Regions from separate parts of the Actinoplanes sp. NPDC051475 genome, predicted to be linked through region 2. Evidence: riboswitches for the same ligand, from Rfam matches in the RefSeq annotation. Region 2 holds a riboswitch; each other region holds the start of a gene.

Region 1 (5,784 bases), on a different contig from region 2:
CCCCGAGGGCGCAGGCCCCGAACTGGAGCAGCGCTTCGCCGCGCGGCAGGGAGCGGTGGAGAACGCCGAGGGCTTCCTCGGCTTCGAGCTGCTCCGGCCCGTCAAGGGCGAGACTCGCTACTTCGTCTACACCCGCTGGGAGTCGGAGGAGGCGTTCCAGGCCTGGTCGTCAGGCATGGGCCGCGCCGCTCACGCGGGCGAGCGCGCTCGCCCGGTGGCCTCCGGCGCCGACCTGCTCGAGTTCGAGGTCGTCCAGCAGGTCTCGAAGTAGGGATCGCCCGTCAGCCGTCGGCTTTGCGGGCCGCCGCCGCGATCAGGCGCTCGGCCACCTCTTCACGGGGGAGGCCGAGCCTCTGGGCGGTGTCCCGCAGCACGTCGTACGCCTCCCGCACACCGCAGCCGCGCTGAGCGATGATCACGCCGGCGGCCCGGTCGACGGTGGTGCCCTCGCGCAGGGCCTCCCGCCGATGCACCTCTCCCACCAGCACCTCGGCCTGGTTGACCACCACCATCACGGTCAGCAGCGTGTCCGGGTCGACGCCGCCGGGGCACCCGGTGAAGAAGCTGACCGAGCCGACCGCCGAGCGCGGGATGTCGAGTGGCACCGAGGCGATGCCGTGCACGCCCTCGGCGCGGGCCCGGTCGGCGAGTTCCGGCCAGCGTTCTTCCGCCGCCAGGTCGTGGACGGCGACGACCGTACGGGTCCGGGCGGCCTCGAGGCCGGGGCCCTCGCCCGTCGCGTACTGGATGTCGTCGACGGCCTGTCCCTGCGACCCGGACGCAGCCAGGGTGGGCGGGCCGCCCTCGCCGATCAGCGCGACCGAGCAGCGCAGGGCGCCCGGGAGCGCAGCGGTCACAAAGGCGGCCAGCCGGTCGAGAGCCTGCGGGACGTCGTCGGCGCCCAGCAGGCGCACGGACAGCTCGTGCAGGAGGCCGGCAAGCTCGATGGGATGCGCCGGCTCACCGCCACGACCGGAGCGGGACGCCTTGCCCGGCACCGGACGGCGGGTCTTGGCACTCCCCCGCCCCGCGTTACGCCGGGGCCGCGGCCCGCGGGCGGCGTTCCCACCCGGGGCTCCCTCCGTCGTCCGGCCCGCATCCGGGTCCCCGGCGGCGATCGGCGCGACCGCGATCGTGGACTCCGGGGTACTCCGGACCCGGCTTCGGACGCCGAGTCCCTTGGAATCGGGTATGAGGGCGGTCGTGCGGCGACGCGGCGTCAGACGCCGCCCGGTGCTCCGTTGCGGGGCAGACATTTGCCCGATATTGCCATGCGGATCCGTGAACACGAAAGTGGTGTCCACTAACGGGTGCCGTCGGCGGGCGTAACCGTCTGGTCCGACGTGCGATGTTCCAGGAATGTGCTCGGCGCGGCGTCCGGCAGCTCTTCGCGCTCGTCGGACTCGGCCAGAATGGCCTCGGCCTGGCCCTGCGGGTCGGCACTTCCCGCGCTGCGCTCCTCCGGCAGCAGGTCAGCCGCCCGCTGCTGCACCCGATCATCATTCATGCCGATCGTGTACCCGCGATCATGAGGGCCGAAAACAAACGTCGCTCCCGGCGGGGCCGGGAGCGACGTCACGTAGGTGCCGGTGTGCAGGTCGCCTCGCGGCGAAAGGCTCAACGCGGCTCCAGCCGAACGGTATTCCGCGAAGGCAAAGGGTGAGGCCCGGGGACACTGGGCACACCGACATCTGCTCTCAACGGTCGGCAGGCCCACCCCATTCCACGAGCAATTGTGACCTGGACCACATGATTGCCGACGGCCCCGCCGGGTAGTCCGGAGCTGTGAGCGATGACCTGCGAGTGTTGGACGAATACCTCGACGAGGCCTATTCCGGGCAGGAGCGCCTGAGCAGCGCCGACCTGCAGCGGGGGGCGATCGCCGCGGACCTGCCGGCGACGGCGCTGACCCGCATCGACGCGCTGCCCGAGGGCGAGTACGCCCAGGACGAGGCCGCCGAGGCCCTGCGAACTCTGGACGCCTGAGGAGCGACATGACCCAGCAGAACGAACGCCTGCCGGCCTTCGGGGACTCCGACGGCACCCCCGACGGGGACGACGACTTCGCGAGCGAGCACGACGCCACCGCGGTCGAGCCCGCCGTCATGGAGGGCGAGGACTCCGGCGAGCAGGAGAGCCCGCGCGGCTGGGCGGGCTTGGACGGCGAAGGCCCACCCTGATCACGGCACAGCGAAAGGCCCCGGCGGGAAGCCGGGGCCTTCGCCGTCGTCGCCGCCCTAAGCCACCGCTCGGCCGTTCACCGAAGGCTCGGACTCCTGGTGGTCGCCCTCCGCTGCCTCCTTGGCCAGCGAGTACGCCATCTGCAGGAAGTCGGACGCCGCCGTCGCGGTGAACACTGTGGCGGCCAGCCGGGTCAGCCTCGGCGCGAACACCAGGCCGCTGGTCAGCCCGGTGGCCACCCAGACGGCCAGGCAGAACGGGCAGCTGACCAGCTCACCGATCGAGTGGCGGATCGAGTTGCCATCGTCGCGGACCTCCTCGTTGACCTCGCCACTGCCGCCGGGTTCCGCGTACCGGGTGAAGGGGGCCCGCAGCGGGCTTGTGATCGAATCCTTGGCGATCAGCCGGCTCAGCTTGTGGGTGGCGATCGAGATCAGCACCACGTCCGACACGGCCGGGCGATCCGGCACCACACGTCCGGTCACCTTCGCGGCGACGGCGAGGCTGCCGGCGAGTACGCCGAAGGCGCTCATGGTCACCGCGTACCCGTCCAGCGGCCGGTGCTCGTGGGGGGCGTACTGCCGTCGCAATCGTTCGAACCGGCCGCGTACCGAGGAGGTCATGCGCACGGGTCCTCTCAGAAGTCCTGGGTGAGCCGGTGCGGGTCCACCTCGCGGCCGGGGTGCCGGGCGAGGTATTCCGTCTCCAGCTCGGCCGTACGGCGCAGGTGGTTGGCGAGCGCCGCGTCCGGACCGTGCCGCAGGGTCTGCAGCCGCGTACGGTGCAGGCTCCCCAGCTCACGGATCAGGTCCTCGTCCGCGAGCCCGGCGGGGTCGATGCCCTGCTCGGTGCCGACGCGGTCGTCGACCTCGGGGTCGCTCATGATCTCTCCCTTCTCGGTGGTTCCCGCAACGGTTGCCCGTGCCGCCTGTCGTCAAACCCCCGCTGGGTACGCTCGACCCATGAGAGGGCTGTGGACCCCGGCGTGGATCGCGCGCCATGTGGTCGCGCTCGCGCTCGTGATCGGCTTTCTCGGCCTGGGCTGGTGGCAGTTCAGCCGCGCCACCGGCGGCAACACGCTCAGCTGGGGCTACACCTTCGAGTGGCCGGTCTTCGCCCTCTTCGTGGTCTTCCTGTGGGTGCGCGAGGTGCAGCAGGAGCTCCGAGCCGGCCCGCAGGCGCCCGAGGAGCCCGCCGAGGCCCCGGCGGCAGCGCTCGGCGGCGACACGCCCGTGACGGTGCGCCGGCCGGTACGCGTGCCGGTGGGCGCGCAGCCGATGCCCGCCGACGACCCCGAACTGGACGCCTACAACGACTACCTCGCCTGGCTCAACGCCCACCCCGGCGCCCGGCCCGGCGACTACCCCGGACGCAAGAGCAGCACCAAGTAGAAGGACGTGGACCGTGCAGGGAGCCCTCACCCGCTACCGGATCATCGCCTGGATCGTCGGCGTGGTCCTCATCGTGCTCGTGCTGGTAGGCATGCCGCTGAAGTACGCCGGCCACAACGACACGGTGGTCGCGGCCGTCGGACCCGTCCACGGTTTCCTCTACATGATCTACCTCGTCGCCACCTTCGACCTGAGCCGCCGGGCCGGCTGGCCGCTCGGGAGGATGCTGCTGGTGATGCTCGCCGGCACGATCCCCTTCTTCTCGTTCTGGGCCGAGCGGGTCGTCTCCCACAAGTGGGCCGTCCAGGGGATGGACACCCCGCCCGCGATGGCGCAGAAATAGAAGGGTCACGCTGCGAAAGCGTTGAATCGCAGCCCGTTATCGGGATCATTCCCATATTTGTGATAATTGGCGCAAGTCACTCTTCCGGCTCTTGTGTTAATTGAGATCGCCGATAAGTTGATGCGGTTGGTCCGGTCCGCAGCCATACCCTCAAGTGGCGCCGGCCAGCGCCGCCGAATCCCTCGACGGCGGTAACGGTGACCCCATCCCCCGGGGCTCGCCGCGACCGTCTCGGCGAGCCGGGGAACCACCGAAGCAGCATCCGGGGTGAATCCGCGTCAGCGGTAGGGCCTTCTTCCCGCCCGAATCCGTCAGCTAACCCGGTAGGCGGCCCAGCGGAAGAAAGGCCACGTACCGTTGCCACACGCCCGAACGAGGCTACGCACCATGGTGGTCGCCGCCCTGGCGATCGTGATCACCGGCACCGTCGCGCCGGCTGCACACGCGGCGCCCTCGACCGGTGACATCAACAAGAAGATCGAGAAGGCGTCGAACCAGCTCGAGGACGTCGTCGAGTCTTACAACAAGATGAAGATCAGCTTGAAGAAGACGAAGGACGACGAGACGAAGCTCGCCGCGTCACTCGCACCCGCCAAGGAGGCCCTCCAGGCCGCCGGCGCGCAGATGAACGTCATCGCGGCGTCCGCGTACAAGACCGGCAAGGTCGGCACGATGAACGTCGTGCTGGAGGGCAGCAGCAACCTGATGGACCGGATGTCCATCCTCGAGCAGCTGTCGCGCAACCGGCAGCGTGACATCGACACGTACACGGCCACGACGCAGAACTACAACGAGCGTCAGGCCGCACTGAAGACGACTCAGGTGAAGCAGACCGCGGAGGTCAACGAGCTCGCCGCCCGCAAGAAGAAGATCGAGGGCCAGCTCAAGGACCTGTACGCCATGCGCAAGGCAGCGTACGGCCGGGCGACCGAGAAGGGCTCGAGCTACACCGGCAACGTCCCGTCGGTCTCCGGCGAGGCCGGCGTCGTGGTCCGGTTCGCCTTCGCCCAGATCGGCAAGATGTACGAGTACGGCGCCGACGGGCTCGGCACGTACGACTGCTCGGGCCTGACCTCGCGATCCTGGAGTCAGGCGGGCAAGTCACTGCCGCACAACGCCGCGGCCCAGTACAGCGCCACCCGGCGGATCAGCCGGTCCCAGCTCGAACCCGGCGACCTGGTCTTCTACCGCAACCTCGGGCACGTCGCGCTCTACGTCGGCGGCGGGAAGATCATCGACGCCTCACGGGCCGGTGAGCCGGTGAAGCATCGCACGATCGACATCATGACCCCGTACGGCTACGGCCGCGTGACCTGATCACGCGCCCCGGCACGACAGAAGGCCGGTGTCCCGCGAGGGGCACCGGCCTTCGGCGTTGTTGGGGGAAGTGGTTACGCGGCCTGAAGGCCTTCGGCGCGGGCCAGCTCACGCAGCCGGCCCAGGGCCTGGATCTCGAGCTGGCGGATGCGCTCGCGGGAGAGCGAGAACCGCGACGCGACCTCGGTCAGCGAGTGCTCGCGACCGTCCTCGAGACCGTACCGGGCGCGCATGATGCCCGCCGAGCGGTCGTCGAGGTGGTTGAGCAGTCCCTCGATGCGCTGCCGCTCCAGGGCGGTCAGCACGATCTCCTCGGGCGACGGCGCGTCGCTGTCGGCGACCAGGTCGCCGAGGTTGGTGTCGCCGTCATCGCCGACCGGGGTGTCCAGGGACACGGTGTCCTGGGCCCAGCGGGTCAGCTCGCCGACGCGCTCCACCGTCACGCCCAGCGCCGCAGCGATCTGTTCGGGCTCCGGGTCGGCGCCGAGCTCGCGGACGAGCTGGCGGGTGACGTTGCGCATCCGGTTGACGTCCTCGACGAGGTGCACGGGC
Region 2 (5,784 bases):
CGCCTCGTCGAGCTGCAACGAGGACACGCCCAGGTCGAACAGCCCACCGTGGAACGCGGCGAAGCCGAGCTCGGCGAGGACCGCCGGAAGTTCGTCGTACACGGCGTGGATCAGGTGGATGCGGTCGGTGAAGCGCTGGAGCCGGTGCCGGGAGTGCGCGAGTGCCTCCGGGTCCCGGTCGAGTCCGATCAGGACCGCGTCCGGGTGCCGCTCCAGCACGGCCTCGGCGTGCCCGCCCAGGCCCAGCGTGAAGTCGACGTGCACCGCACCGGGACGGTCGAGCGCGGGGGCGAGCAGCTCGAGGCAGCGCTCGAGCAGCACCGGCACGTGCGTGCCGCGAAGCTCCCCCATGTCGACCCCCATCGCCCTGCTCTCTTTCGCGCGCCGTCCGGCCGCTTGTTCGCGATCGGCGTCCGGTCGTCTTCCGTACCGCCAGATCCCCATCCGCTCGTGCCCGTTGCCATCGGGCGCGCCCCACCGGACACACGCCTGGCGCCGGGGAAGAGGCGCCAGGAGCGGGAGCGGCTGGAGATCTCGCAGTACGGCGGCAGCGACGTCCGGACCGCCTCGGCGGCCGGCAGGTAGCACGCCTACAGTCCGCCGGGCAGCACCCCCTCCTCGATGTCGGCGAAGTCGTCCTCGCTCGCCGAGAGGTACTGCTCCCAGGACTGCTTGTCCCAGATCTCCACCCGGGTGCTCGCCCCGATCACCACGAGCTCGCGGTCGAGTGCCGCGTACTCCCGCAGGTGGCCCGGGATGGTGACCCGGCCCTGCTTGTCGGGGATCTCGTCGTGCGCGCTGGCGAAGAACACCCGGCCGTAGGCCCGGGCTGCCTTGTTGGTGACCGGCTGGTCACGCAGCTGCCCGGCGATCCGCTGGAACTCCGGCATCGGGAACACGTACAGGCAACGCTCCTGCCCCTTGGTGATCACGACACCTCCCGCCAGCTCGTCCCGGAACTTCGCCGGGAGGATCAGCCGGCCCTTGTCGTCCAGGCGCGGGGTGTGAGTGCCGAGGAACATCGGCGCAACCCCCCTGCCCTTTTGGCGGTTTCGCGGTCCGCCTGTTCACTCGGGCCGGCAGGTCCGCTCCGGCCCTGCCACTGCGCTCCACTCTACTCCACTTCCCTCCACCCGCAACCGGAATCGACGCGTCCATGAACCGTTTTCGCGGATGAATGCGCACGTCAGACGCGGTGGGTCGGAGTGGAGGGGTTGGCGCCCCCATTCAAGGTCCACTTTCCGACAAGCCGCCCAGGCGGGCACGAAACTCCGCCGAAAAAGGGCATACCCGAGCGCTCGGGTCGACCTTGGGGAGGGAAGTGGAGGGAGAAGTGGAGGACATGACAGTGGGGCGCGACCCGAACCGGGTCGCGCCCCACTGAACTGTCGTGTGCCGCCGTACTGCTTATTGCATTGTCGTCAGACCATGCGCCGGACGACGTAGTTGCTGCCGTAGATCTTCTGCTTCTGCACCCGGGCACCGGTGTGCGGGGAGGCCCACATGTAACCGCCGCCCGCGTAGATGGCGGCGTGGGTGCCGTAGGACCCGGACCGGAAGACGAGGAGATCGCCGGCCTGCTTGCTGCCCTTGCTGACGCCCTTGCCGTAGTGCTGCTGCGAGTTCGCCTTGTGCGGCAGCTTCTTGCCCGCCGCCTTCTTGTAGACGTACAAGGTGTAACCCGAGCAGTCGAAGCGCTTGGGGCCGGCCGCGCCGTACTTGTAGAGCGCGCCCTTGTGCCTCTTGGCCTCGGCGAGGATCTTCGCGCCGCTGGTCCTGACCGTGATCTTGACCGGCTTGCTGGCGCTGGGCACCATGCCCCGCGAACCGCCGTAGTACGTACGGAACCAGACGGTCTTGCCGGGCTGGGTGTTGAAGACGACGGTCCCGGTCGTCACGTGCTTGTTCTGCCAGGTCTTCCACTTGCCGTTGATCTTGGACTGCAGGCGGACCCAACCATGGACCACCTTCTTGCCGGTCCGCGGATTCATCAGCTTGGTGGTGACCCGGACCTTGGAACCCCAGGACACCGTCCGCTTGTTGTACGAAGCGGTGACCTTCGGCTTCACCTTCGCGGCAGCGGCCGCCGTGATCGGGGCGGCGGATGCTGCCGGCGTCGCGACCAATTGGCCGGCGCAGAGGCAGAGACCCAGGGACAGTGCGACGGTTCCGGTGCCGACGGACATGCGGCGGCCCCGGCTCGAACTGCGTTCGTGCACGGTAGAGATATCCCTCCGGCACGCCTGCGAGGTTAGCTGTCGGGTTCGGGCGGGAAGGATGCCCGGCCGCCGGTGGCGGCTTCACCCCGAGGTCCCCCGGGTCCTGCGACCCGATGGACCGGAAATGGGTCCCCCGTCCCTGCCCCCGTATGCCTTTATGGTCGTTCACTTGCTTCGTGGTCGCACCGTACGGACCGGGGCAGGGCTCGGCGTGATCCGTGCAGTGCGAGCGGTGGGCGGTCGCTCACCGGCCCACCCTGCCTACCCGATTTCTCGATCCACCGTGGGGCGGCCCCTCGTGACTCTTCGTATTTGGCACAGTGGACAGTGTCCGATTTGTGATCCACCTGTGACAAATGCCGCCACGCTACGCGCAGTAATGCTTACGGACAGCTGAAGGTTACGGGTGAAACAGAACACACAAAAAGCCGCGGGCGGTGCGATCAAGGACGGCGCACAGGTCGGGCGAATGCCCCCGCAAACATCCCCACCGGCCCAAACACGGCAACGGACGACCTATCCCGATCAACCTTTCGGCGGAGCCGCCCCCCGCACCGGTGACCGCGGGCGGCGTCGCACCCGGCGCCACTCGACGTAGTGTCCGTTTCCGGTACCCTCGTCGCCGTGACGGACGGGAAGATGCCCTTGCGGGCCAAGGTCGCGAGCTCCGTCTCGCGCACGGCGGCGGCCCTCTCGCGGGCCGCGGGACGCGGCGACGGATCGGTGATCGGCGGCTGGATCGGCCTCAAGATCGATCCCGACCTGCTGCGGAACCTCGCCGCGGGCCGGGCCATCGCCCTTGTCTCCGGCACCAACGGCAAGACGACCACGACCCGGTTCACGGCCGCGGCACTGGGCGTCCTGGGCCCGGTCGCCACCAACTCGTTCGGCGCCAACATGCCCACCGGGCACACCTCCGCGCTGGCGAAGGCGGGCTCCACCCCGTTCGCCGTGCTCGAGGTCGACGAGCACTACCTCGCCCGGGTCATCGAGGAGACGACCCCCCGCGTGGTGGCCCTCCTCAACCTCTCCCGCGACCAGCTCGACCGGGCGAAGGAGGTGGCGATGATGGCGCAGATGTGGCGCACCGCCCTCGCCGCCCACCCGGACGTGCACGTGGTCGCGAACGCCGACGACCCGATGGTGGTCTGGGCGGCCGTGAACACGGCTCACGTCGTCTGGTTCAGCGCGGGCCAGCGCTGGACCGACGACTCGTGGGTCTGCCCCGAGTGCGGCTCCCCCATCAACCGGGCCCAGGGCGACTGGTGGTGCACGGGATGCCCGCTGCGCCGGCCGCAGGCGCAGTGGACGGTCGAGGACGAGGGCGTGCTCGACCCCAGGGGCGACTGGCACCTGGTCAAGCTTCAGCTGCCGGGCCAGGTCAACCTCGGCAACGCGGCCACCGCGCTCGCCGTCGCCGCCGAATTCGGCGTACGCCCCATAGAGGCGGCACCCCGGCTCGCGGGCGTGGCCTCTGTGGCCGGTCGCTACGCGCAGGTGGACCGCGACGGGCGCAACATCCGGCTGCTGCTGGCCAAGAACCCTGCGAGCTGGCTCGAGGCGTTCGACATGGCCGAGGTGGCGCCGACGCTGCTCTCCATCAACGCCCGCGACCCCGACGGATTCGACACCTCGTGGCTGTACGACGTGGACTTCTCGCCGCTGCGCGGGCGGCCCGTGCTGATCACCGGGGACCGCGCGTACGACCTCGCCGTACGCCTCGAGGTGAACGATGTGCCCTTCCGGCACGTTAAGACCTTCGAGGAGGCGATCCAGGCCACCCCGCCGGGGCGCCTCGAGGTGATCGCGAACTACACGGCGTTCCAGGACATCCGAGCGGAGTTGGACCGTGTCAACTGAGCCTGCCCGCAGCGGAGAACAAAAGGAAAACCATGAGTGAGAGCACCCTGCGGATCGTCTGGATCTACCCGGACCTGCTGTCCACGTACGGCGACCGGGGCAACATGCTGATCCTGGCGCGCCGCGCGGCCCTGCGGGGCATCCCGGTGGAGACCTACCAGGTGCGCTCCGACCAGGCGATGCCCGCGAGCGCCGACATCTATCTCATCGGCGGCGGCGAGGACGGCCCGCAGGCCCTGGCCGCCCAGCGGCTGATCGCCGACGGCGGCCTGCACCGGGCCGTGGCGCAAGGTGCGGCGGTGCTCGCGGTGTGCGCCGGCTACCAGCTCTTCGGCGCCTCCTTCTTCGCCAAGGGTGCCCAGTGCGCCGGGCTGGACCTGCTCGACCTCACCTCCGACCGCGGCGAGACGCGCGCGGTCGGCGAGGTCCGCGGCGACATCGACCCGCGGCTGGGCCTGCCCCCGCTGACCGGCTTCGAGAACCACGGCGGGCGTACCCATCTCGGCCCCGGGGTCGCACCCTTGGCCCGGGTCACCGCCGGCATCGGGAATGACGGGCACACCGAGGGCGCTTGGCACGGGAAGATCCTGGGCACGTATGCCCATGGACCCGCGCTCGCCCGCAACCCAGCTATAGCCGATCTGCTACTGAGTTGGGCGATCGGCGCGGATAGTCTTGCACCGCTCGACGACACCTGGGCCGACCGGCTCCGCGGCGAGCGGCTCGCAGCCGCGGGCGCCGCGTGACCCGGAACGAGCTCTATTTCCTGGACCGACGAGACGTAGGGCGGTAAGCCTGCATGACTGACACCCTGATCGCCCCGCGGGGGCTCCACTCGCCCGCGGACCCTCAGGCCAGCCAGCAGACCCCCAAGCCGATGGGGTGGCGCCGCGGGCTCGTCCGCGTAGGCGTCCTCACCGCCGTCGTCGCCGCGCTCGGCGTGGCCGCGGCGGTGCTGCCGCTGCAGTCGATCGCCGACTCGGTGGTCGCGCTCGGCCCCGCCGCCGCCGTCGCCATCGCCGTCGTGGGCGGCCTGCTCCTGTCGGTGCTGGTGCCGCGCACGGCGATCACGCTGGCCTGCGGCGCCCTGCTCGGCCCCGCGACCGGCGCGGCGACCGCACTCGCCGCCGCGGTGATCGCCGCGATCGCCACCTACTACGCGGGCCGCTGGGCCGGCCGGGGGGCGCTCGGCGCCAAGGCCGGCGGCCGGATGGCCCGCCTCGACAGCTGGCTCAACCGCCGGGGCCTCGCGGCCGTGCTGCTGGTCCGCTTCCTGCCACTCGCGCCGTACGGCCTGATCGGCTACGCGTACGGCACCACGTCGGTCTGCCGCAAGCGCTACCTGCTCGGCACGACCCTCGCCGCGATCCCGTCCGCGGTCTCCTACGCCGTGATCGGCGCGGCCGTGGCGTCGCCCGGCGAGCTGAACCCGGTGACGCTCGCGCCGGCCGCCATCGGCTTCGGGCTGACCACGGCGATCGTGCTCCGCTGGCGCCTGGCCGCCCGCCGCGCCGCCGCGGTCGCCGCCTGACCCCGGTCAGGACAACGCGGCCAGGTCCCTGAAGTAGTCCGGGTAGGTCTTCGCCACACAGCCCGGGTCCTCGATCTCGATGCCGGGCGCCCGCAGCCCCAGCAGCGACAGGCTCATCGCCATCCGGTGGTCCTCGTACGTCGCGAACCGCGTCGGCCGGGGCTGCCCCGGGTG
Region 3 (5,784 bases), on a different contig from region 2:
GAGCGGGAGTGCCTACCTGGTGATCGCGGCGGAGGTGAGCGCGCGGTTGCTGGGTGACGCCTACGGGCTGTTGCGCAGCTTCGATGCGGTGATCGGCCCGACCAGCGACGGCGGCTGGTATGCGTTCGGCCTGCGGGAGCCGTCCCGGGCGCCGGAACTCGAGCCGCTGACCGACTCGGGGACCCTCATGCTGGCCGCGTTGCGGCTCGGGCTGCGGGTGGCCCTGCTGCCGACCCTGCCCGTCCCGTGACCCACCGGCACAAACGCCGGTCGCGGCACGGTTCGTGCACTTAGGCTGGGTCGCAAGGAGGCGAGAATGACGAACCTTTCCGGTCACGCCACGGTCCTGATGGTCGACGACGACGCCGACGTCCTCGAGACCACGGCCCACATGCTCGCCGCCCGGGGCTTCCGCGTCTTCACCGCGCTGGACCAGGAGTCGGCCATGCAGGTGTGCCGGGAGCAGGAGGGCCGGATCGACGCCCTCATCGCCGACCTGTCGTTGCCCGGAGACAGCCGGGGCGACCTCGCCCGGGCCATCAGCGCCGTGTATCCCCGCATGCACGTGATCTACATCAGCGGGATCCCCCGGCATGTCGCCCTGGCCCAGGGGCTCGTGCGGCCGGATGCGCCGTACCTCGAGAAGCCGGCACAGCCGAGCGTCCTGGCCAGTGTCCTGCAGAGCCTCCTGGCCGAGAACGTGAGCGCGACGGCGCCGGCGAACTGGTGGGACGAATGATCCCTCTCGGTCAACGCACGGCCTCCTGCTGAAGGTCACCGGCGATGCGGGTGCACACCGGTGCCACCCGGCCGTAGGCGCCGTGGATGCGGTCCAGCGTCGCCCGGGGTTCCAGGAGGTGGCCGTCGCGCGCCGCGTCCTCCAGCTCGCCGAAGAGATCGGTCAGCTCGGCGGCGCCGATGTTGGCCGCCGATCCCTTGAGGGCGTGTGCCTGGTCCTGGACGGCGGCGAGGTCCCCGGCGGCCAGAGCCTCGGCCAGCCGCTCCAGAGCCGGCGGCGTCTTGACGGTGTACGACGTCAGCAGCCTGACGAGCAGCGCGCATTCCGGCCCACCGGGTTCGGGCCCGGTGATCTCGAGGAGCCGGGCGCGGACGGCGACGGCAGGATCTTCCATGATCCAACGGTACGGCCGATGGCCCGCTTCGCGGTGATTATCCCGGTTCGAACGACACCTCGGAGAAAGATCAATCCGGTCGCAAGGGTGTAAACAACGTCACGTTCGGCCCCGGAAGTTTGCGATCGCCCGGGGGGAAGTGGCTACGGTCGGCCGGTCCGCAGATGCGGGCCCCGCGGTCGGTAACGCCGAGTCCTGCCGCCGACCGGGCCGGGACCTCAACCGACAGGCATGGAGCGGGGGACCCACAGGTTCCACGGCGCGCAAGCCGCGCCTCGGGGTGAAGCCGCCACACGCGGCCGGGCTCCTCGGCCCGAACCCGACAGCTGACCTCGCAGGCGTGGAGGTTTCCTTTCATGGCACAGATCCGCAAGCAGTCCCTGCGTGCCCTCGGCCTGGTGGTCGCGGGCGCGGCCGGCACCGCCGCCCTGCTGGGCCCGGCATCGCCGGCAGCGGCCAGGTCCAGTGTGAACTGGGACGCCGTCGCGCAGTGCGAGTCCGGCGGCAACTGGAGCATCAGCACCGGCAACGGCTTCTACGGCGGCCTGCAGTTCAGCCGCAGCACCTGGAAGGCGTACGGCGGCGGCAAGTACGCGAGCACGGCGAACAAGGCGAGCCGCGCGGAGCAGATCCGCATCGCCGAGAAGGTCCTCGACGGCCAGGGCATCGGCGCCTGGCCGGTGTGCGGCAGGAAGGCCGGCTCCTCGAAGTCCTACTCGGGCAGGAACACGTCCGGGGCCTCGTCGAAGTCGTCCTCGCACAGGAGCACGACGCACAGGAGCACGACGCACAGGAGCACGACGCACAGGAGCACGACGCGCAAGAGCACGCCGGCGCACGCGACCGGCAAGTCCTACACCGTGCGCTCCGGCGACACCCTGGCGAAGATCGCGAGCAGCCACCACGTCAAGGGCGGCTGGCGCGCGCTGTACCAGCTGAACCGCGGTGAGATCGGTGGCAACCCGAACCTCATCTTCCCGGGGCAACGCCTGGCCCTCTGAGGCCTGGCGGAGACCGGCCCGGCCGCCCTTCCCCCGTGGGGCGGCCGGGTCCCGCCACACCCACCACTATGGAGGGACAACAGCACCGCCGGCTTGCGCGTACCGGCATGATGTGCGCATGAGGCTGGTCCCGCCGACCACAATGCTGGCGGACTCCGCGGCGCCCTGGTTCGACCATCCCCAGGTGCAGCACTACCTGGGCGGGCGGGACTGGTTGCCCCGCATGCTCGCGATCGCCGAGCGCGGCGGCGGTGAGGTGTTCCGGGGCCACCTGGTGCTGCGCTGCCACGCGTGGTTCGGCGTGGACGCGGCCGGCGAGGTGGGTTTCATCGGCGGCGACGTGTACGCCGACGGTCGCGGCCGCCGCTCCATGGGCCTCGCCTTCGTGGTCGACCCGCGGCGCTGGCACGAGGGCCGCGGCCGGGCCCTGCTGCGAGCGGTCGTCGACAACGCCGAGCTGTCCGATGTGGATGAGTTCTTCTGCGGCATCGATAAGGGCAACGCGCCGAGCCGCGCGTGCTGTGCCGCCGCCGGGTTCACCCCCGACGGCGGCGTCACCCGTGAGGGATTCGTGTACTACCGGCTGCGCCGGGATCAGTGACAGGTTCCCGTACCGCTGTCGGTGCGCAGCCACCGCTCCTGCGCCGAGCCGGCGGCCATGGAGATGTTCGAGTTCAGGCGCGGGGCCGGCGGCTGTCGGTGCTCGACCTGGCGTCGATGGACGTGGTGGGGACCGCCGAGACGGCGAGCGTCGACGACCGGGCGGCGTGGCTCGACGGCGCGACGCCCGCGTACACCCTGCGGGACAGCGCCGGCACTCCGGCGGTCTGGTCGGTTCCCGCCGACGGTACGGGCCGTCCGCGGCTGCTCGTGCCCGGCGCGGAATCCCCGGCGCCGCCGGCCTGAAAGAAATGTGGGGAACGCGGGCAACCTTTCCGGCCCGGCGGAGCACTGAAGGGGTGTTCGCCCGTGGGAGGGCCGTTCCCGGACCTCACCGGCCCTCCCGCGGGCGCTTCCAGGCGGCTGTGCAGGTCGCCGCCGGCGCGGTGTTCCGGCCGGTCCACGCGGCCGTGAAGCCCCAGCTCGTGCTCCCGCCCGCGGGCAGCGAGCCGTTGTACGACAGCGATCGGGCGGTCACCGCGTCGCCGGAGGTCGTCACGGCCGCGTTCCACGTGTTGGTGAAGCGCTGGCCGTCGGGCCACGTCCAGGTGACGGTCCAGGAGCTGATCGGGGCGGTCCCGGCCTTGACCGTGACCGCGCCCTGGAAGCCGCCGGTCCATTGGCCGGTGGTCGCGTACGTGGCGGTGCAGGCCCTGACCGGGGGTGACGAGGGTGGGGTCCCGTAGACGGTGGCCTCGCGGGACGTGGCCTTGATGCCGTTCGGGCCGTTGAAGAGCCGCTCACCCCAGGAGGTCAGCAGGCCGGCGTCGAAGTTCGTGACGAGGTCGAGGTATTCGACGCCGCCGCCGTTGCCGCTCCACGACCATCCGAGGTAGCCGATGCCCTGGGCCTGGGCGGTGGCCATGACGGTGTCCTCGTCCGGGTCGCCGTCGGAGTGGTTGAAGCCGAACTCGCCGACCACGATCGGCAGCCCGGCCGCCCGGAACCGGCCGAGGTAGTCGGTGATCTCGGCGGCCGTGTCGAAGACGCCGTACATGTGGATCGAGAAGATGGTGTTGCGCTGCGGGTCCGTGGCGAAGACCGAGGCGGCGTTGTCGCGCATGGTGAACGACCAGTCCTGGCCCCAGTTGGGGGCGTCCACCATGATCGAGTGCTCGAACCCGGCCGCCCGCAGCCGGGTGATCGCGTTCTTCGTGTCGGTGACCCAGCCGGCCGGGTCGGTGTTGCCGTACGGCTCGTTGCCGATGTTGAGCATGACGTAGCGCTCCTGACCGGCCAGGGCGCTCCTGATGCCGATCCAGTAGTCGACCGCGTGGGCAAGGGTGGTGGCGGCGGCATCCTCGCCGTACCCCGTGGTGTCGTGCACCTCGAGGACGCAGATCAGCCGGTTGGCCTTGCACTGGCTGATCACGTTGGTGACGTCGGCGGCGTCGTTTCGGGTCCAGCGGTCGCCGCTGCTGAGCACCACCCGGACGGTGTTGGCGCCCAGCGCCTTGATGTCGGCGAGCGAGCCCAGCTTGTCCGGGTACCAGGTGTGGGCGTGGTTGACGCCGCGCATCACGAATGCGTTGTCGTTGGCGTCCAGGATCTGCGAGCCACGGACGGTGAAACCGGCGGCGGCCTGCGCCGACGGTGCTGCCAACGTTGTCATCGCCGCGACGGCGGCCGCGAAGGCAGTCACGCCGCCGAACAGTCTGCGTTTCCTCATGGAAGTCCTCCTCAGGCGGTGCTCAGGGGCGCCTTTCGATGGGAGAGCGATGGCGTTCCATCGTGCGGAAGCGCTCCCACGACGGCGGACAGTCCTGTGTCTACCTACTCGGTTCAGTGCTGTCAACATCGACCCCCACCGATGGGTTTGTTTCGGGCTCTTGACTTCCGGATGAACACGGCCCACATTCATGGGAGCGCTCCCATCAGAGATGTCCATCGATGGCGTAATCCCCGGCGTCGCGACGTCCCTCGAGAGGATCCCCGTGCTTCCCCCACCGTTCGCCGCTTTCCTGGCCACCCTCTGCCTGGCCGGCGCCGTCGCGCCGGCCGGGCAGGCCGTCCCCCGTCCCGAGCCCGCCGTCCGGTCCGACACGTACGCCTGGAAGAACGTGCGGATCGACGGCGGCGGCTTCGTCCCCGGACTGGTCTTCAGTCGGGCCGAGAAGAACCTGATCTACGCCCGTACGGACATCGGCGGGGCGTACCGCTGGAACCCGGCGGGCCGTAGCTGGACGCCGCTGCTCGACTGGGTCGGCCAGGACGACTGGGGCTACAACGGCGTGCTGAGCATCGCCGCCGATCCGGTCGACGCCGACCGGGTGTACGCGGCCGTCGGCATGTACACCAACGGCTGGGACCCGAACAACGGCGCGATCCTGCGCTCCGCCGACCGCGGCGCCACCTGGCAGGCCACCGCGCTGCCGTTCAAGAACGGGGGCAACATGCCCGGCCGCGGCATGGGCGAACGGCTCGCCGTCGATCCGCACGACCACCGCACCGTCTACTTCGCCGCGGAGGGCGGAAACGGCCTCTGGCGCAGCACCGACTACGGCCGTACCTGGTCCAAGGTCACGGCGTTCCCCAACGCCGGCACCTACGTTCAGGACCCCGGCGACACCAGCGGATACCTGAGCCAGAACCAGGGCCTGACCTGGGTCACCTTCGACGACGCGAGCCGCGACGTCTACGTGGGCGTGGCGGACAAGCAGAATCCGGTCTACCGCTCCGCCGACGGCGGCGCCACCTGGTCGCGGGTCCCCGGCCAGCCCACGGGCTACCTCCCGCACAAGGGCGTGCTCGACCCCGTCGGCCACTACCTCTACATCGCCACCAGTGACACCGGCGGCCCGTACGACGGCGGCAAGGGTCAGGTGTACCGGCTGAACACCGTCACGGGGCAGTGGACCGACGTCAGCCCGGTCCAGCTCAGTGCCGGCGACGACCTCTACTTCGGCTACTCCGGCCTCACCGTGGACCGGCAGCACCCGGGCACGCTCATGGTCGCCACCCAGGTCTCGTGGTGGCCGGACGCGATCTTC
Region 4 (5,784 bases), on a different contig from region 2:
CCGGGCCTGGTCCCCTAAGCACGGGCAGCAGTTCGTGCCCTTCGACCCCGGCGCCGACTACCACCGGTACGTCGACGGTCGGCAGCGTGCCGACGGGGTCCGCACCTTCCTCGCCTCCAGGGGCATCACCCTGCCCGAAGGCACGCCCGACGACGGTCCCGACGAGGAGACCGTCAACGGCATCGGTAACCGCAAGAACCTGCTGGTCTTGCAAAAGATCCAGGAAGGGGCCGTACAGGTCTATCCCGGATCGGTCGATTACCTGCACGCCGCCCAGGATGCGGGATTGCGCCGCGCGGTCGTGTCAGCGAGCGCCAACTGCAAAGACGTGCTGGAAGCCGCCGATATCACCGACCTCCTCGAGGTGCGTGTGGACGGCGTCGTCGCCCGTGCGGAACACTTGCCGGGCAAGCCCGCGCCGGACACGTTCCTCCACGGCGCGAAGCTGCTCGGCGTCCCACCGGAGAACTGCGCGGTCTTCGAGGACGCCCTTGCCGGCGTCGAGGCCGGCAGGGCCGGTGGATTCGGCATCGTGATCGGCGTGGACCGGGTCGGTCAGGCCGAGGCGTTGCGCGAGCACGGCGCTGACATCGTGGTGCAGGACCTCGCCGAGCTCCTCACGCGGTAACACCCCCCAAAGACTTACTTCTCTTCTCAGTTGCGAGAGGCACCACCGTGATCCGTGAACGGGCCTACCCCGTCGACCCCTGGCACATCCGGGAGACCCGGCTGGACCTGGATCTCCTGGCCCAGTCAGAGTCGGTCTTCGCCCTGGCCAACGGCCACATCGGCATCCGCGGGAACCTGGACGAGGGCGAGCCGCACGGCCTGCCCGGCACCTACCTGAACTCGTTCTACGAGCTGCGGCCGCTGCCCTACGCCGAGGCCGGCTACGGCTTCCCCGAGTCGGGTCAGACGATGGTCAACGTCACCAACGCCAAGCTCATGCGGCTGCTCGTCGACGACGAGCCGTTCGACGTGCGGTACGGCGACCTGCGCTCCCACGAGCGGACGCTGGACCTGCGCGCCGGCACCCTCGAGCGGATCGTGGAGTGGGTGTCACCCTCCGGGCAGGCGATCCGGGTACGCACCGTGCGGATGGTGTCCTTCACCCAGCGCTCGGTCGTGGCGTTCCTCTACGAGGTCGAACCGCTGAACGACACCGCGCGGCTGATCCTGCAGTCCGAGCTCGTGGCCAACGAGCAGCTGCCGCCCACCAGCAAGGACCCGCGCGTGGCGGCGGTGCTGGACCACCCGCTGCAGGCCGAGGAGATGCTGGAACAGCGCACCGGTGGTCTGCTCGTGCACTGCACCAAGGCCAGCGACCTGCGCATGGCGGCGGCCATGGAACACCTCGTCGAGGCGCCCGGCAAGCACGCCGTTACCACCGAGGGCCACCCCGACTGGCTGCGTACCACGGTCGCCTGCAAGCTGGAGCCCGGACAGAAGCTGCGGGTCGTGAAGCTGGCTTCGTACGGCTGGTCCAGCAACCGCTCTCTGCCCGCCGTGCGCGACCAGGTCGGCGCGGCCCTGGCCAGCGCCCGGCTGGACGGCTGGGAGGGGCTGATCGAGGCCCAGCGCGAATTCCTCGACGATTTCTGGGACCACTCCGACGTGCGCGTCGAGGGCGACCCCGAGGTGCAGCAGGCGGTCCGCTTCGGCCTGTTCCACACCCTGCAGGCCGGCGCGCGCGCCGAGAAGCGCCCGATCGGCTCCAAGGGCCTCTCCGGCCCCGGGTACGACGGCCACACGTTCTGGGACGCCGAGACGTTCGTGCTGCCGGCGCTGACGTACACGCAGCCCGCGGCGGCCGCGGACGTGCTCCGCTGGCGGCACTCCACCCTGGATCTCGCCCGGGAGCGCGCGCAGACCCTCGGCCTGCAGGGGGCGGCTTTCCCGTGGCGCACGATCCGCGGGCAGGAGTGCTCGGCATACTGGCCGGCCGGCACCGCCGGCTTCCACATCGGGGCCGACATCGCCGATGCGGTCCGCCGCTACATCTCCGCCACCGGCGACGACGACTTCGAACGCGAGGTCGGCCTGGAGCTGCTGGTGGAGACCGCCCGCCTGTGGCGCTCGCTGGGTCACCACGACCGCCACGGCCGCTTCCACATCGACGGCGTGACCGGCCCGGACGAGTACACGGCGGTGGTGGACGACAACGTCTACACCAACCTGATGGCGCAGCAGAACCTCTTCGCGGCGGCGGACGCGGCCAAGCGTCACCCCGACCTGGCCCGCAAGCTCGGCGTCGACGACGAGGAATCCGCCTCCTGGCGCGACGCCGCGGCGGCCGTGCACATCCCGTACGACCGTGAGCTGGGCGTGCACCAGCAGTCGGAGGGCTTCACCCGGCTGCAGGAGTGGGACTTCGAGAACACTCCGCCGGAGGCGTACCCGCTGCTGCTCAACTACCCGTACTTCGACCTCTACCGCAAGCAGGTCGTCAAGCAGGCCGACCTGGTCATGGCCATGTACGTCCGCGGCGACGCCTTCACCCCGGAGGAGAAGGCCCGCAACTTCGCGTACTACGACGCCCGTACGGTCCGCGACTCATCGTTGTCGGCCTGCATCCAGGCGGTCATAGCGGCCGAGGTGGGCTTCGTCGAGCTGGCCCACGACTACCTGGGCGAAGCGGCCCTGATGGACCTGCACGACCTGCACCAGAACGCCCGCGACGGCGTTCACGTGGCGTCGCTGGCCGGCTCCTGGATCGCCCTCGTGGCCGGCCTCGGCGGGATGCGCGACTACAACGGCCAGCTCTCGTTCGCGCCGCGGCTGCCGAGCCGGATCAGCAACCTCGAGTTCTCGCTGCTGTGGCGCGGGCTCCGGCTGCGGGTCGAGGTCACGCCGGACGAGGTCACGTACTCGCTGCGCAACGGCGGCGGGTCGGCGCGGCTGGACCTGCTGCACCACGGCAAGGAGGTCACGGTCACGCAGGTGAAGCCGATCGTCCTGCCGATCCCGCCGGCGCCGCCCACCGGTCCGGCCCCGACGCAGCCGGCCGGTCGCGCACCGGTCCGCCGGGCGAGCGGTTCCTAGAAGCTCAAGAGCGGCAGAAGCCCCCGTTCCGTCAGGGAACGGGGGCTTCGTCGCGTGGGGCGCTGCTACAGCATCGAGATGTGCACGTGGTCCGTGTGGTTGGACGGTCCGTGATACGTCTTCCAGCCCGTCGCCGGGAACCAGATCATGCGGTTCCAGATGACGTACAGGATGCCCAGCCGGTCGGCGTTGCGGACCGCGAACGCCATCAGGTTGTTGCCGTACTCGCGGGTGTCCTGGTTGTGCCAGGGTGAGAAGCCGCTCTTCTGCAGGGACCAGTCGCAGGCGCGGCCCTTCGGGTGCTCGAACGGGCCGCCGTCGCGGTGACAACCTACGAAGCGGTTGAATCCGGCCTTCTTCACCTCTTGGTACATGTGCAGCGTGCGCGCCGTGATGCAGCCGCTCGTGGTCGGGTCGTCGACGTTGCACGGCAGCGGGCCGAACTCCCCGTCCGCGTTGCGGGGCGCGGGCGCCGCCACCCGGGACTTGGCCAGCACGAAGCCGCCGGTCACCGTCTTGCCGCCGACCAGGTCGAGGGCCTTCTCGGCGGACTCCTTCTGCTTCGTCATCAGCTCGAGGTTCTGCTTCTGCGCCTTGACCTCCTGGTCGAGGCGCGCCTTCGCGGTGGCGACGTCGTTGATGGCAGCGTCGAGCTGGCGCAGCTTGTTGTCGTTGAGGTCGTTGATCTCCTCGAGCGAGACCGCCTTGTCGATGAACGCGTCGGGCGAGCGGACGTTGAGCAGGAAGCCCATGGTGGTGAGGCCGCCCGTGCGGTACTGCTGCGCCGCCACCGCGCCCACCTCGGGCAGCAGGGCGTCCCGCGTGGCCTCCGCGTCCTTGACCTTGAGGGCGAGGGCCAGCTGGCTCTTGGTCGACTTCGCGACCGCCGACTTGGCCGCCAGGTAGCGCCGGCCCGTGTTGTCCAGCACGTCGTTGAGCATGGGATTGTCGTCGCCGTCGTCGGCAGTCGACGAGTTCCCGCCGCCCGGCGCCGCACTCGCGGGCGCGCCGGGGGCTGCGATCAGGGTGACCGCAGTGAGCGATGCCAGGGCGAGGACCAGCCACCGGCGGGGTCTTGCCGTCATCCAGTTTCCTTCCGTGTTGCCGCCGACCGGGTTAGCTGACGGGTTCGGGACGGAAGCGATCCCTACCGCTTGTTCAGCGGATTCACCCCATTACCAGGTGGTTCCCCGATTCGCCTCACGGCGATTGAGCGGTGGTCTGCCGGCACCTTGGGGGCGGTGCCTTCCTTGGCAGTGACCGGCGGAAAGCTTACCTGACTCCGGGCCGCTCATCACCGGGCGCGACATCGGCAAAAGCGTTACCTCCCAACGACTTTGCGTTACCACTCGATGGAATGACAGCCCGCGGAAACTGACGCCGTGTGTTCGGATGACCGCACAGAGTGCGACACCTGTCGATTGCGGAAAACCGTGGGTATCGTTCGTCACGGTTCCATCACGGAACCGCCGCCTAATCGCCGAAAGGCGAGCCGGGGACCCATCCGGTAATGGGGTGAATCCGCAGCTCCTGCGGTAGGGATCACTTCCGTCCCGAACCCGTCAGCTAACCCGACCGGCGGCCGACGGAAGGAACGCACGTGAGGCTCGACCCTGTCCGCCGGCGATTAGCGACCCTGCTCGCGGTCCTCGTCGCCACCTCGGGGCTGGCGCTCGTCGCCCCGGCCGCGGCCACCGCGGCGCCCCGCCCGCTCGCCGCGCCGGGAGATTCCGGCGACGACGGGGAGGGCGGCTCCAAGTCCCTCGTCGAGCAGCTCGAGGCGGCGTCGAAGGGCTTCGTCGAAGCCAAGGAGGCGCTCGACCGCTCGAAGAAGCGCCAGCAGGAGCTCGTCGCCAAGCTCAAGGAGATCGACACCGAGCTCGGCCCCAAGCAGGGCGCGCTCGACGAGATCGTGCGCAGGTCGTACCGGACCGGCCGGCTGGGCCCGATGACCGCCCTGCTCACCGCCGACTCCACCGGCAGCATGCTGGACCGGGCCCAGACCCTGGAGACGGTCGCGGTGAAGCAGGACCGCGCGATCCGCGACCTGAAGGACGCACGGGCCCGGCAGGAGCAGGCGAAGCTGGCGATCGACGCGTCGATCCGCGACCAGCAGAAGCAGCTCACCATCATGGCCAAGCGCAAGACGCAGGCCGAGGGCGCGCTGAAGGCACACAACGCCACCACGACGGCCGCGGACGACGGTGGTGGCAGCGGCTCCACCGGCGGGGGCTCCAGCTCACGCGCCGCCGCCGCGCCCCGCAACTCCGACGGCTCGCTACCGAATGAGTCCTGCACCGTCAACGACCCGACCACCACCGGGTGCATCACCCCGCGGACGCTGCACGCCATGAAGGAGGCCAAGGCCGACGGCTTCACCCATTTCGTCGCCTGCTTCCGCCACCAGAACAGCGGTGAGCATCCCCAGGGCCGGGCCTGCGACTTCGCGGCCGACCGGGGCGGCTTCGGTGGCATCGCGTCGGGCAGCAGCCGCGACTACGGCAACCGGCTGGCGAACTACTTCATCAACAACGCGAGCCGGCTGGGTGTGCTCTACGTCATCTGGTTCCGGCGGATCTGGCTGCCGAGCAGCGGGTGGAAGGCGTACACCCGGGGCAACGGCGATCCGTCCAGCGACCACACGAACCACGTGCACCTGTCGATGAGATGACGTCCGGGGCCTGCGTCACTTCTTGACGTAGGCCTCGTACTCCTTGAGCACCTCGTCGGTGGGGCCGTCGC

What was found. A riboswitch is a leader RNA that binds a small molecule or an ion and turns the genes downstream of it on or off. The one in region 2 is predicted to bind cyclic di-AMP.
Region 1: it holds a riboswitch for cyclic di-AMP, as region 2 does, so the genes downstream of both, AB0368_RS31825 (NlpC/P60 family protein) here and AB0368_RS23165 (NlpC/P60 family protein) in region 2, are expected to answer to the same signal.
Region 3: it holds a riboswitch for cyclic di-AMP, as region 2 does, so the genes downstream of both, AB0368_RS35185 (transglycosylase family protein) here and AB0368_RS23165 (NlpC/P60 family protein) in region 2, are expected to answer to the same signal.
Region 4: it holds a riboswitch for cyclic di-AMP, as region 2 does, so the genes downstream of both, AB0368_RS05290 (hypothetical protein) here and AB0368_RS23165 (NlpC/P60 family protein) in region 2, are expected to answer to the same signal.

Annotation. Positions count from the first base shown of each region.
Region 1 is NZ_JBFAZZ010000019.1:56,553-62,336, reverse strand. Features, by position in the region: gene AB0368_RS31870 (antibiotic biosynthesis monooxygenase) at 1-271, shown strand, start outside; gene AB0368_RS31865 (GAF and ANTAR domain-containing protein) at 282-1,256, opposite strand; gene AB0368_RS31860 (hypothetical protein) at 1,304-1,507, opposite strand; gene AB0368_RS31855 (hypothetical protein) at 1,786-1,986, shown strand; gene AB0368_RS31850 (hypothetical protein) at 1,995-2,180, shown strand; gene AB0368_RS31845 (DUF1360 domain-containing protein) at 2,238-2,804, opposite strand; gene AB0368_RS31840 (DUF6158 family protein) at 2,819-3,064, opposite strand; gene AB0368_RS31835 (hypothetical protein) at 3,144-3,572, shown strand; gene AB0368_RS31830 (DUF3817 domain-containing protein) at 3,586-3,915, shown strand; cyclic di-AMP (ydaO/yuaA leader) riboswitch at 4,124-4,260, shown strand; gene AB0368_RS31825 (NlpC/P60 family protein) at 4,303-5,232, shown strand; gene AB0368_RS31820 (sigma-70 family RNA polymerase sigma factor) at 5,307-5,784, opposite strand, start outside.
Region 2 is NZ_JBFAZZ010000011.1:166,529-172,312, reverse strand. Features, by position in the region: gene rsmH (16S rRNA (cytosine(1402)-N(4))-methyltransferase RsmH) at 1-363, opposite strand, end outside; gene mraZ (division/cell wall cluster transcriptional repressor MraZ) at 591-1,022, opposite strand; gene AB0368_RS23165 (NlpC/P60 family protein) at 1,422-2,219, opposite strand; cyclic di-AMP (ydaO/yuaA leader) riboswitch at 2,226-2,393, opposite strand; gene AB0368_RS23160 (MurT ligase domain-containing protein) at 2,859-4,079, shown strand; gene AB0368_RS23155 (glutamine amidotransferase) at 4,112-4,825, shown strand; gene AB0368_RS23150 (VTT domain-containing protein) at 4,879-5,610, shown strand; gene aroA (3-phosphoshikimate 1-carboxyvinyltransferase) at 5,617-5,784, opposite strand, start outside.
Region 3 is NZ_JBFAZZ010000025.1:53,280-59,063, forward strand. Features, by position in the region: gene AB0368_RS35170 (DUF2064 domain-containing protein) at 1-250, shown strand, start outside; gene AB0368_RS35175 (response regulator) at 317-739, shown strand; gene AB0368_RS35180 (Hpt domain-containing protein) at 750-1,133, opposite strand; cyclic di-AMP (ydaO/yuaA leader) riboswitch at 1,310-1,488, shown strand; gene AB0368_RS35185 (transglycosylase family protein) at 1,490-2,134, shown strand; gene AB0368_RS35190 (GNAT family protein) at 2,253-2,735, shown strand; gene AB0368_RS35195 (hypothetical protein) at 2,834-3,040, shown strand; gene AB0368_RS35200 (cellulase family glycosylhydrolase) at 3,126-4,463, opposite strand; gene AB0368_RS35205 (sialidase family protein) at 4,729-5,784, shown strand, end outside.
Region 4 is NZ_JBFAZZ010000002.1:164,232-170,015, reverse strand. Features, by position in the region: gene AB0368_RS05300 (beta-phosphoglucomutase family hydrolase) at 1-628, shown strand, start outside; gene AB0368_RS05295 (glycoside hydrolase family 65 protein) at 676-3,042, shown strand; gene AB0368_RS05290 (hypothetical protein) at 3,108-4,127, opposite strand; cyclic di-AMP (ydaO/yuaA leader) riboswitch at 4,132-4,268, opposite strand; cyclic di-AMP (ydaO/yuaA leader) riboswitch at 4,503-4,639, shown strand; gene AB0368_RS05285 (hypothetical protein) at 4,643-5,713, shown strand; gene AB0368_RS05280 (ABC transporter ATP-binding protein) at 5,729-5,784, opposite strand, start outside.